3 regions of the Arthrobacter sp. 10T413_2 genome follow, and region 1 is predicted to be linked to each of the others. Evidence: riboswitches for the same ligand, from Rfam matches in the RefSeq annotation. Region 1 holds a riboswitch; each other region holds the start of a gene.
What was found. Region 1 has a riboswitch for cyclic di-AMP ahead of AC1DBQ_RS14420 (NlpC/P60 family protein). Riboswitches for the same ligand answer to the same signal wherever they lie in the genome.

Region 1 (2,281 bases):
CGATGCCAGGCCGCTGGCCCGGATCGACGCCAACGCCTTGCGCCGCGCCGTCCTGGCCCTGGCGGACAACGCTCTCTCCCACACCCCACCGGGCGGCCGTGTGACCATCACGACGGCGATCGAGCAGAACCGCGCGGTCATCACCGTGGCGGACACGGGGACCGGGATCACCGGCGTGGACCAGGCAAGGATCTTTGACCGCTTCGTGCGAACTTCCAGCACCGGCGGAACGCAGGGACAGCGGAGCTTTGGCATCGGCTTGGCCCTGGTCCGGGAGATAGCCGTGGCTGCCGGCGGCGCCGTCGAGGTTGCCTCCACCGGCGACGCCGGCACGGTCATGAAGATGACGCTTCCGCTGGCCGCGGGCGGGAACGACTGAGAAACCGGAGAAATCCGTGGTAATCCGGGCAAGGGAAAGACCGGCGATCGCTTGCCCCCAAGAGAAAATCGATCGCCGGTCTTTCCGGACTGGGTGGCCCCTGGAGGGGCCGCCTGGCTCCTACCGGGTTTACGCGCGGACGAAGGTCACGCCGCCGGTCGCGGTGAGCCAGGACAGCGGGTGCACGATCGTCTGGTTGGCGCCGTTCATACCGCCGCTGATCACCTGGCCGTTGCCGGCGTAGATGCCGACGTGGCCGGACTGGACCACCATGTCACCGGGCTGCGGGGCCGCCACAACGGTTCCGAGGCCAAGGAAGGCCCGGGGCCCGATGTCGCCGACGGGCTTACCGGCCGCGCCAAGGGCCTTTTCCACCATCGCGGTGCAGTCCTGGGTGATGCCCAGCTGGCTGTACGCGGCAGAAAGCATGATGGCGTTGCGGCCACCGGCGGGCGCCGCGGCCGMGGCGGGCGCCGTAGCGGCCTGCACCTGCACGGACGGCGCAGCGGCCGCCTTGGGTGCTGCTGCGGGCGCTGCTGCGGGAGCAGCGGCAACGGGCTTGGGCTGTTCGATGACCGGCGCGGCGACAGAGCTCACTGCGGGGCGGTCGAAGCTGATCTTGACGCTTGAATCGGCGCTGACTGGCGCGCTGAGAAGTCCCTTGACTTCCGCGGCGGAGGCCGGAGCGGCGTCCCGCTGCACGGGTGCCGGGGCTGCGTTGGCGGCCATTCCGCTGGTGAGAACCAGGCCGGATGCMGCCGCAAGGACGGCGGCATGGCGCGCAAAAGTATTGATTGAAGACATGGATGTAGCCTCTCCCAATGCCTGCGAGGTGAGCTGTCGGATTCGGATGGGAGTCACCCGGCCGCACTCCCGGGCCCGTKATTGCGGGCACTGTGCGGCTTCACCCCAAGGCCTGCGTATCAGCAGGCCAAAAGTGGTTTCCCCGTCTCTGCCGGTCGTTGGTGCGAGTTACCCCCGGGCCGCGGCAGAGTTAGGCAATCGGCTGGGGAGCGCCCGTATCGGAGACAACAGGCACTTATCCACCGTAGCGCGAACCGCAGGCTAATGTCACATTCAGGTAACGGCCACCACAGTGCGGTCCGGKAGTTGCCCATAGGGCGGCGCAGCTTTTCGACCATAAGATGATGCCATCAGCACCACCTTGGAAGCGGAGGCCCGAAATGAACAGCCACTGTGTCGCCATCTGCCAGTTGAGCAACCAGCCCCAGGAGGATTTCGACGTCAATACCMAACTGCTGATCCTGGACGGCCCGGACGTCCATGTGTCCACATGGGATGCGGAGCCTCGGGACGGCGGCTTCGACGAACACGTCCTGAACGACCGGGTGGACGCCCTCGGGTTCATGGTTGTCAACGACTGGGCCTTCCTGGACGGCAAGGCCTACGCGGTAGTGGAACGGKGGTCAGGAACGTAGGCGCGCTGCACCCTCCACGGGACTAGTCTCATTCKATGACAAAGGATTCGGACAAGGGCCACGAMGGCGACCAGGTGTTGTGGCGCGGTGAGCCCGAGGAACACGACTATCCGGCTGCCGCTCGTTATCTCTCGTTGCTCACCGATGACGCCAGGGCCGCCGCCATCGTGGAGTCGTTGCGCCTGGCGCCGCTAACCCATCACGTGGCCAAAGACATCCTGCGGGCCTCAGGCCTGCCGCTCCTGACCCGGGACAACCCCCATGTGGCCTCCGACCTGGCCAAGATTGCKGACGGCCGTCCGCTCTCCCCCGTCCTCCTGGTTCGCGGGGACCTCGACGCCGGAGTCGCGGCCCAGATTGCCGACGGCTATCACCGGGTCTGCGCTTCCTACCTCACGGACGAGAACACAGACATTCCGGTGAAGCTTGTTGCCCCGATTGGCCCGGGGCCGTCCCGCAGTCT
Region 2 (2,281 bases), on a different contig from region 1:
CCGGCGAGGTGGCGCTCGGGGTGCGCGTCCCGGCGTCGGCCGCCCACCCCGGCACCGAAGTGGGCAGCGTGGGCTACGCGCTGAACCAGATGCTGGACAACGTCTCCAACGCCCTCGAGGCGCGGCAGGAGAGCGAGATGAAGGTGCGGCAGTTCGTCGCGGATGCCTCGCACGAACTCCGCACTCCGCTCACGGCGATCCGCGGTTACACGGAGCTGATGCGGATGACCGAGCACTTCACGCCCGACGGCGAGAAATCCCTGGCCCGTGTCCAAAGCCAGTCCGAACGGATGACCACCCTGGTGGAGGACCTGCTGCTGCTGGCGCGCCTGGACGAGGGGCAGCCGCTCAAGGTCGCCGACGTCGACCTCACCCAGCTGGCCGTCGAGACCGTGAGCGATGAGAAGGTCATGGCCCCGGACCGGATCTGGCAGCTGGAACTGCCGGATGAGCCGGTGGTGGTGCGCGGCGATGCGGCCCAGCTTCACCAGGTCCTCGCCAATCTCCTGTCCAATGCGCGCAAGCACACGGAACCGGGGACCAAGGTGGTCACCGGCGTCATGCGTTCAGCGGACGGCAGCGCCGTGGTTACGGTGACGGACAACGGCAGCGGCATCGCCCCCGAATTCGTCGGCCGGGTCTTCGCCCGTTTCGCGCGGGCTGACGCATCGCGCACCAATCCTGCGGCCGGTTCCGCAGCCAGCTCCGCAGGCAGCCCTGCGGTAGCTACGGCGGGGGCCCGGTCCGGGTCCGCTGCCCGCGGCGCTTCCGACTCTTCTACCGGTCTTCTTTCCGGCTCTGTTTCCGGCAGATCCGGGGGTGCGGCAGGCAGCAACGTCAGCGGACATGCCACGGCGCCTGCACCGACGTCCGAGGGCACCAGCGGGCTGGGCTTGTCCATTGTCCATTCGATCGTGGAGGCCCACGGGGGGACCGTCGAGGTCACGTCCCGGCCGGGCCGGACGGAGTTCGCTGTTCGGCTCCCGGCCGTGCCGCCGTCGGCGTAACCGGCACCGGGGCTACAGGGTCGACTACGGGCACGCGCGCGGGAATCTCGCGCAACGCGACACGCCGCCTCTGTGACTCCCGTTACCCAAATGTGACTTAAGCTCAGTAGTCCTGTACCGTTTTTCGAGTGCGGCCTCCATTTGTGCCGCATATCCGGATGGACGCCAAACTCTGCCGCTTCCCGGATTCCGCTGGACCAGGCAGAGGCGGGGGACCCAGAGTTCCCGGGCATTCTGCACACATGCGCCCTTGGGGTGAAGCCGACACGTGATATTCCGTGCGGCCGGATGACCTCATCCGAACCCGACAGCTAACTCCGCAGGCGTTGAGAGGCCATCATGACTAAATTCCAGGTACAAACGCGCCCTGACGGCGTTTCACATTCCCGCGCCGGCAAGTCACGCCACCGTGCCGCACCGGCACCGCAGGCGTCCGCCCTGTCGCGGCTGGCCACCGGGCTCGGCATCACCGGACGCCGCGCCGCCGTCGTCACCGCCGCCTGCGCAGTACTGGTGGCTGGCGGCGCCGCCGCCAGCCAGGCCGCAGAGCCGGGCAGCTACGGGGCCACTGTTGCGAGCTCGCAAACGGCCACCATGGCCGATCCCCTGGCCAAGCTGAACTTTGAGCGGGTCCAGGTCGCCGCACCGGCTGCTGCAGCACCCAGCGGCGCAGTACCTCAGATCTCGGAGGTCAAGCCCGCCGAAGCACCGGCACCCGCCCCCGCTGCCCCGGCCGCACCGGCGCCCGCTCCCGCAGCAGCCCCCGCGCCCGCTCCCGCAGCAGCTCCCGTTCCCGCAGCGGCTCCCGCACCGGCACCGGCGCCGGTCGCCATCGACGACCCCGCCGGGGCACAGGCCTACGCCGCTGCCCAGCTGGGCAGCTATGGCTGGGCGCCCGGCCAGATGCAGTGCCTGCAGAAGCTATGGACCAAGGAATCGGACTGGAAGACGACTGCCACGAACGCCAGCAGCGGCGCCTACGGTGTGGTCCAGTCCCTGCCCGCCTCGAAGATGGCGAGCGCCGGCGCGGACTACATGACCAACTACCGGACCCAGATCAACTGGGGCCTGAACTACGTCAAGTCGCGCTACGGCTCCCCCTGTGGTGCACTGAACTTCCACCTGTCCCACAACTGGTACTAAGCCCCCACCACCAGCCCGCAGCGCCCAGGAGGCCCCGGATCCATCGTGATCCGGGGCCTTCGCGTATTTCAGGGGACAAGGTTTTCTCAAGGTCGGGGCGGGACGCTTGGGCACCGCTGCCTCCATTCACC
Region 3 (2,205 bases), on a different contig from region 1:
TTCAAAGTGGAGGTGGCAGCCCGTGGAGGCGCCGGTGGTCCCGCTCAGCGCGACGACATCGCCGCGGGAGACCTTCTGGCCGACCTTCACCGAGGACGAGGACAGGTGGTTGTACGTGGTCTCCAGACCGTTGCCATGGTCAATGACCACACGGTTGCCGCCGCCGTAGGGGTGCCATCCGTTGAAGGTCACGGTGCCGCTGGCGGCGGCGTGGACCGGCGTGCCGCACTGGGCGGCGAAATCCTGGCCGCGGTGAAACTCCCCCGGACCGCCCGTGATGGGGCTGACGCGGTAGCCGAACGGCGATGCCGTGACCAGCTGGTCCAGCGGCGGACCCAGCGTGCCGGCTGAAGCCGCGCGGGTAATGCTGCCGACGGACTGGGCKCTCAGCAGCTGCTTGAGCTTCCCGTCCGGGTCGCCTTTGGTGGCGATGGCCGTCCGGCTGAAATCGAGCTTTGCGGCGGCGGCAGCCGTGACGTCCGGCTGCACTGCGGCCGAGACCGCGGATCCGTCGGTGTTCGAGGCCATGACGGGACTCGTGACGGGCACCGTCACCGTGAGGACCAGACCAGTGGCGGCCAGCGCGATTCCGGCCTTCTGCCCCACGCCGCTGGCGGCGGCAAAGTCCGTTACCTGACGGAACGGGCTGCGGCGGCCACGACGCTCGTCGCGGTGCGCGTCACGCGGACGTTCGGCCGTATGCGCGACGACGGGGCGCGGCTCCGGAGCGGGACCGGTCGCGCGGCGACGGCCCCTGGCGGTCTGGGTGGTCAAGAACGGTTCCTCTCTGAGAGCCTGCGAAGTTAGCTGTCGGATTCGGGTCAGAGAGATCAAAGACCCGGTCCGCCGTTGCAAGCACCCGGTCACCGAGGCGTCCTGTGGGGACCGTTCGATGGAAGCTGCTTGCCGCTGACGGACTTCACCCCAAGGCTGCCGAAGAAGCAGCCGATAGTGGTTCCCCCGCCCCTGCCAGGAGGTGGTTCTGCGACTGATCCGCTGGCAGGGTTCGGCTTCGGATCAGGTAACGCTTTGGTATCGGTACAGGGCACTAACTATAGGCGATTAAGCCCCTCGGTGATAAATCCGTGATMGCGTTTGTGCAGAACTCATGGGTCGTCCCATGACGGTGACGTTTTGGCTGGTCAGGCGACTGTTACAAAGACATGCGCGGCAACCTCTGGCGGCAGCTCCAAGGCGCCCTCGATATCCGGGACCCGGACCGAGATGTACTCCCCCACCCGCTCCAGCGAAACGAGCGCACCGGGGCGGATTCCGCCCTCGTCGAGCTGGGCCAGAAGCTCCGGTTCCACCTGGATGGGCTCGGCGAGCCGGTTGACCGTGATCCGCGACTCCGCACCGTAGCCGGCCATGGCCTCCAGCAGGTTCACGACGCCGTCCGCGTGGGCCCCCGAGGGCGCCCCGCCAAGTTCCGCGAGCCCCGGAATCGGGTTCCCGTAGGGCGAAACGGTCGGGTGGTCGAGCATCTCGAAGATCCTGCGCTCGACGCGCTCACTCATGACGTGCTCCCAGCGGCACGCTTCCTCGTGGACGTAGGCCCAATCGAGCCCGATCACGTCGGCGAGCAGGCGTTCGGCGAGGCGGTGCTTGCGCATGACGCCGACGGCGCGTTTCCGTCCGGTTTCGKTCAGTTCAAGGTGCCGGTCGCCGGAAACAATCACCAGGCCGTCACGCTCCATGCGGCCGATGGTCTGGGAAACAGTGGGGCCGGAGTGGCGGAGTCGTTCGGCGATGCGGGCGCGGAGGGCGACGATGTTTTCTTCTTCAAGTTCCAGAATGGTCCGGAGATACATCTCCGTGGTATCGATCAGATCCGTCATTCAGCTCAGCTCCTCGAGCGCAGTCCTTGCGTCATTCCCACCGTACCGCGTGCGGGCTGCGTGTAAGGATGCGCGCTGGCGAGATCCGCCGTACGTTCGCAGAACAGCCTAGCCTATTTTGAATTACTCCGGATAATTCTTGGTCCGGACTGCGGATGCTCCMCCGGCGTCCGCCGGCCGGCCCCTCGGGGCCTTCTCAATGACCGGACTATGACAGAGGCTTTTCCGTATCGCCGGGGGCCGTCAGGCAGAATAAAACAGGCAGAATGACAAGGGGTGTCCGTTGTAGCCGTCCCGGCCAGGCCACCTCCCAGCCACGCTACGAACCAGCCGAAAATTGGAGCCACTGTGAGCGACACCAGCATCA

Region 2: it holds a riboswitch for cyclic di-AMP, as region 1 does, so the genes downstream of both, AC1DBQ_RS05260 (aggregation-promoting factor C-terminal-like domain-containing protein) here and AC1DBQ_RS14420 (NlpC/P60 family protein) in region 1, are expected to answer to the same signal.
Region 3: it holds a riboswitch for cyclic di-AMP, as region 1 does, so the genes downstream of both, AC1DBQ_RS00525 (M23 family metallopeptidase) here and AC1DBQ_RS14420 (NlpC/P60 family protein) in region 1, are expected to answer to the same signal.

What each region holds. Positions count from the first base shown of each region.
Region 1 covers NZ_JBFTHK010000090.1:4,394-6,674, forward strand. The annotation lists gene AC1DBQ_RS14415 (sensor histidine kinase) at 1-379, shown strand, start outside; gene AC1DBQ_RS14420 (NlpC/P60 family protein) at 509-1,183, opposite strand; cyclic di-AMP (ydaO/yuaA leader) riboswitch at 1,188-1,388, opposite strand; gene AC1DBQ_RS14425 (hypothetical protein) at 1,564-1,818, shown strand; gene AC1DBQ_RS14430 (hypothetical protein) at 1,854-2,281, shown strand, end outside.
Region 2 covers NZ_JBFTHK010000018.1:28,023-30,303, reverse strand. The annotation lists gene AC1DBQ_RS05265 (sensor histidine kinase) at 1-1,007, shown strand, start outside; cyclic di-AMP (ydaO/yuaA leader) riboswitch at 1,188-1,347, shown strand; gene AC1DBQ_RS05260 (aggregation-promoting factor C-terminal-like domain-containing protein) at 1,347-2,150, shown strand.
Region 3 covers NZ_JBFTHK010000001.1:109,771-111,975, reverse strand. The annotation lists gene AC1DBQ_RS00525 (M23 family metallopeptidase) at 1-774, opposite strand, end outside; cyclic di-AMP (ydaO/yuaA leader) riboswitch at 779-992, opposite strand; gene AC1DBQ_RS00520 (iron-dependent transcriptional repressor DtxR) at 1,143-1,838, opposite strand; gene serC (phosphoserine transaminase) at 2,187-2,205, shown strand, end outside.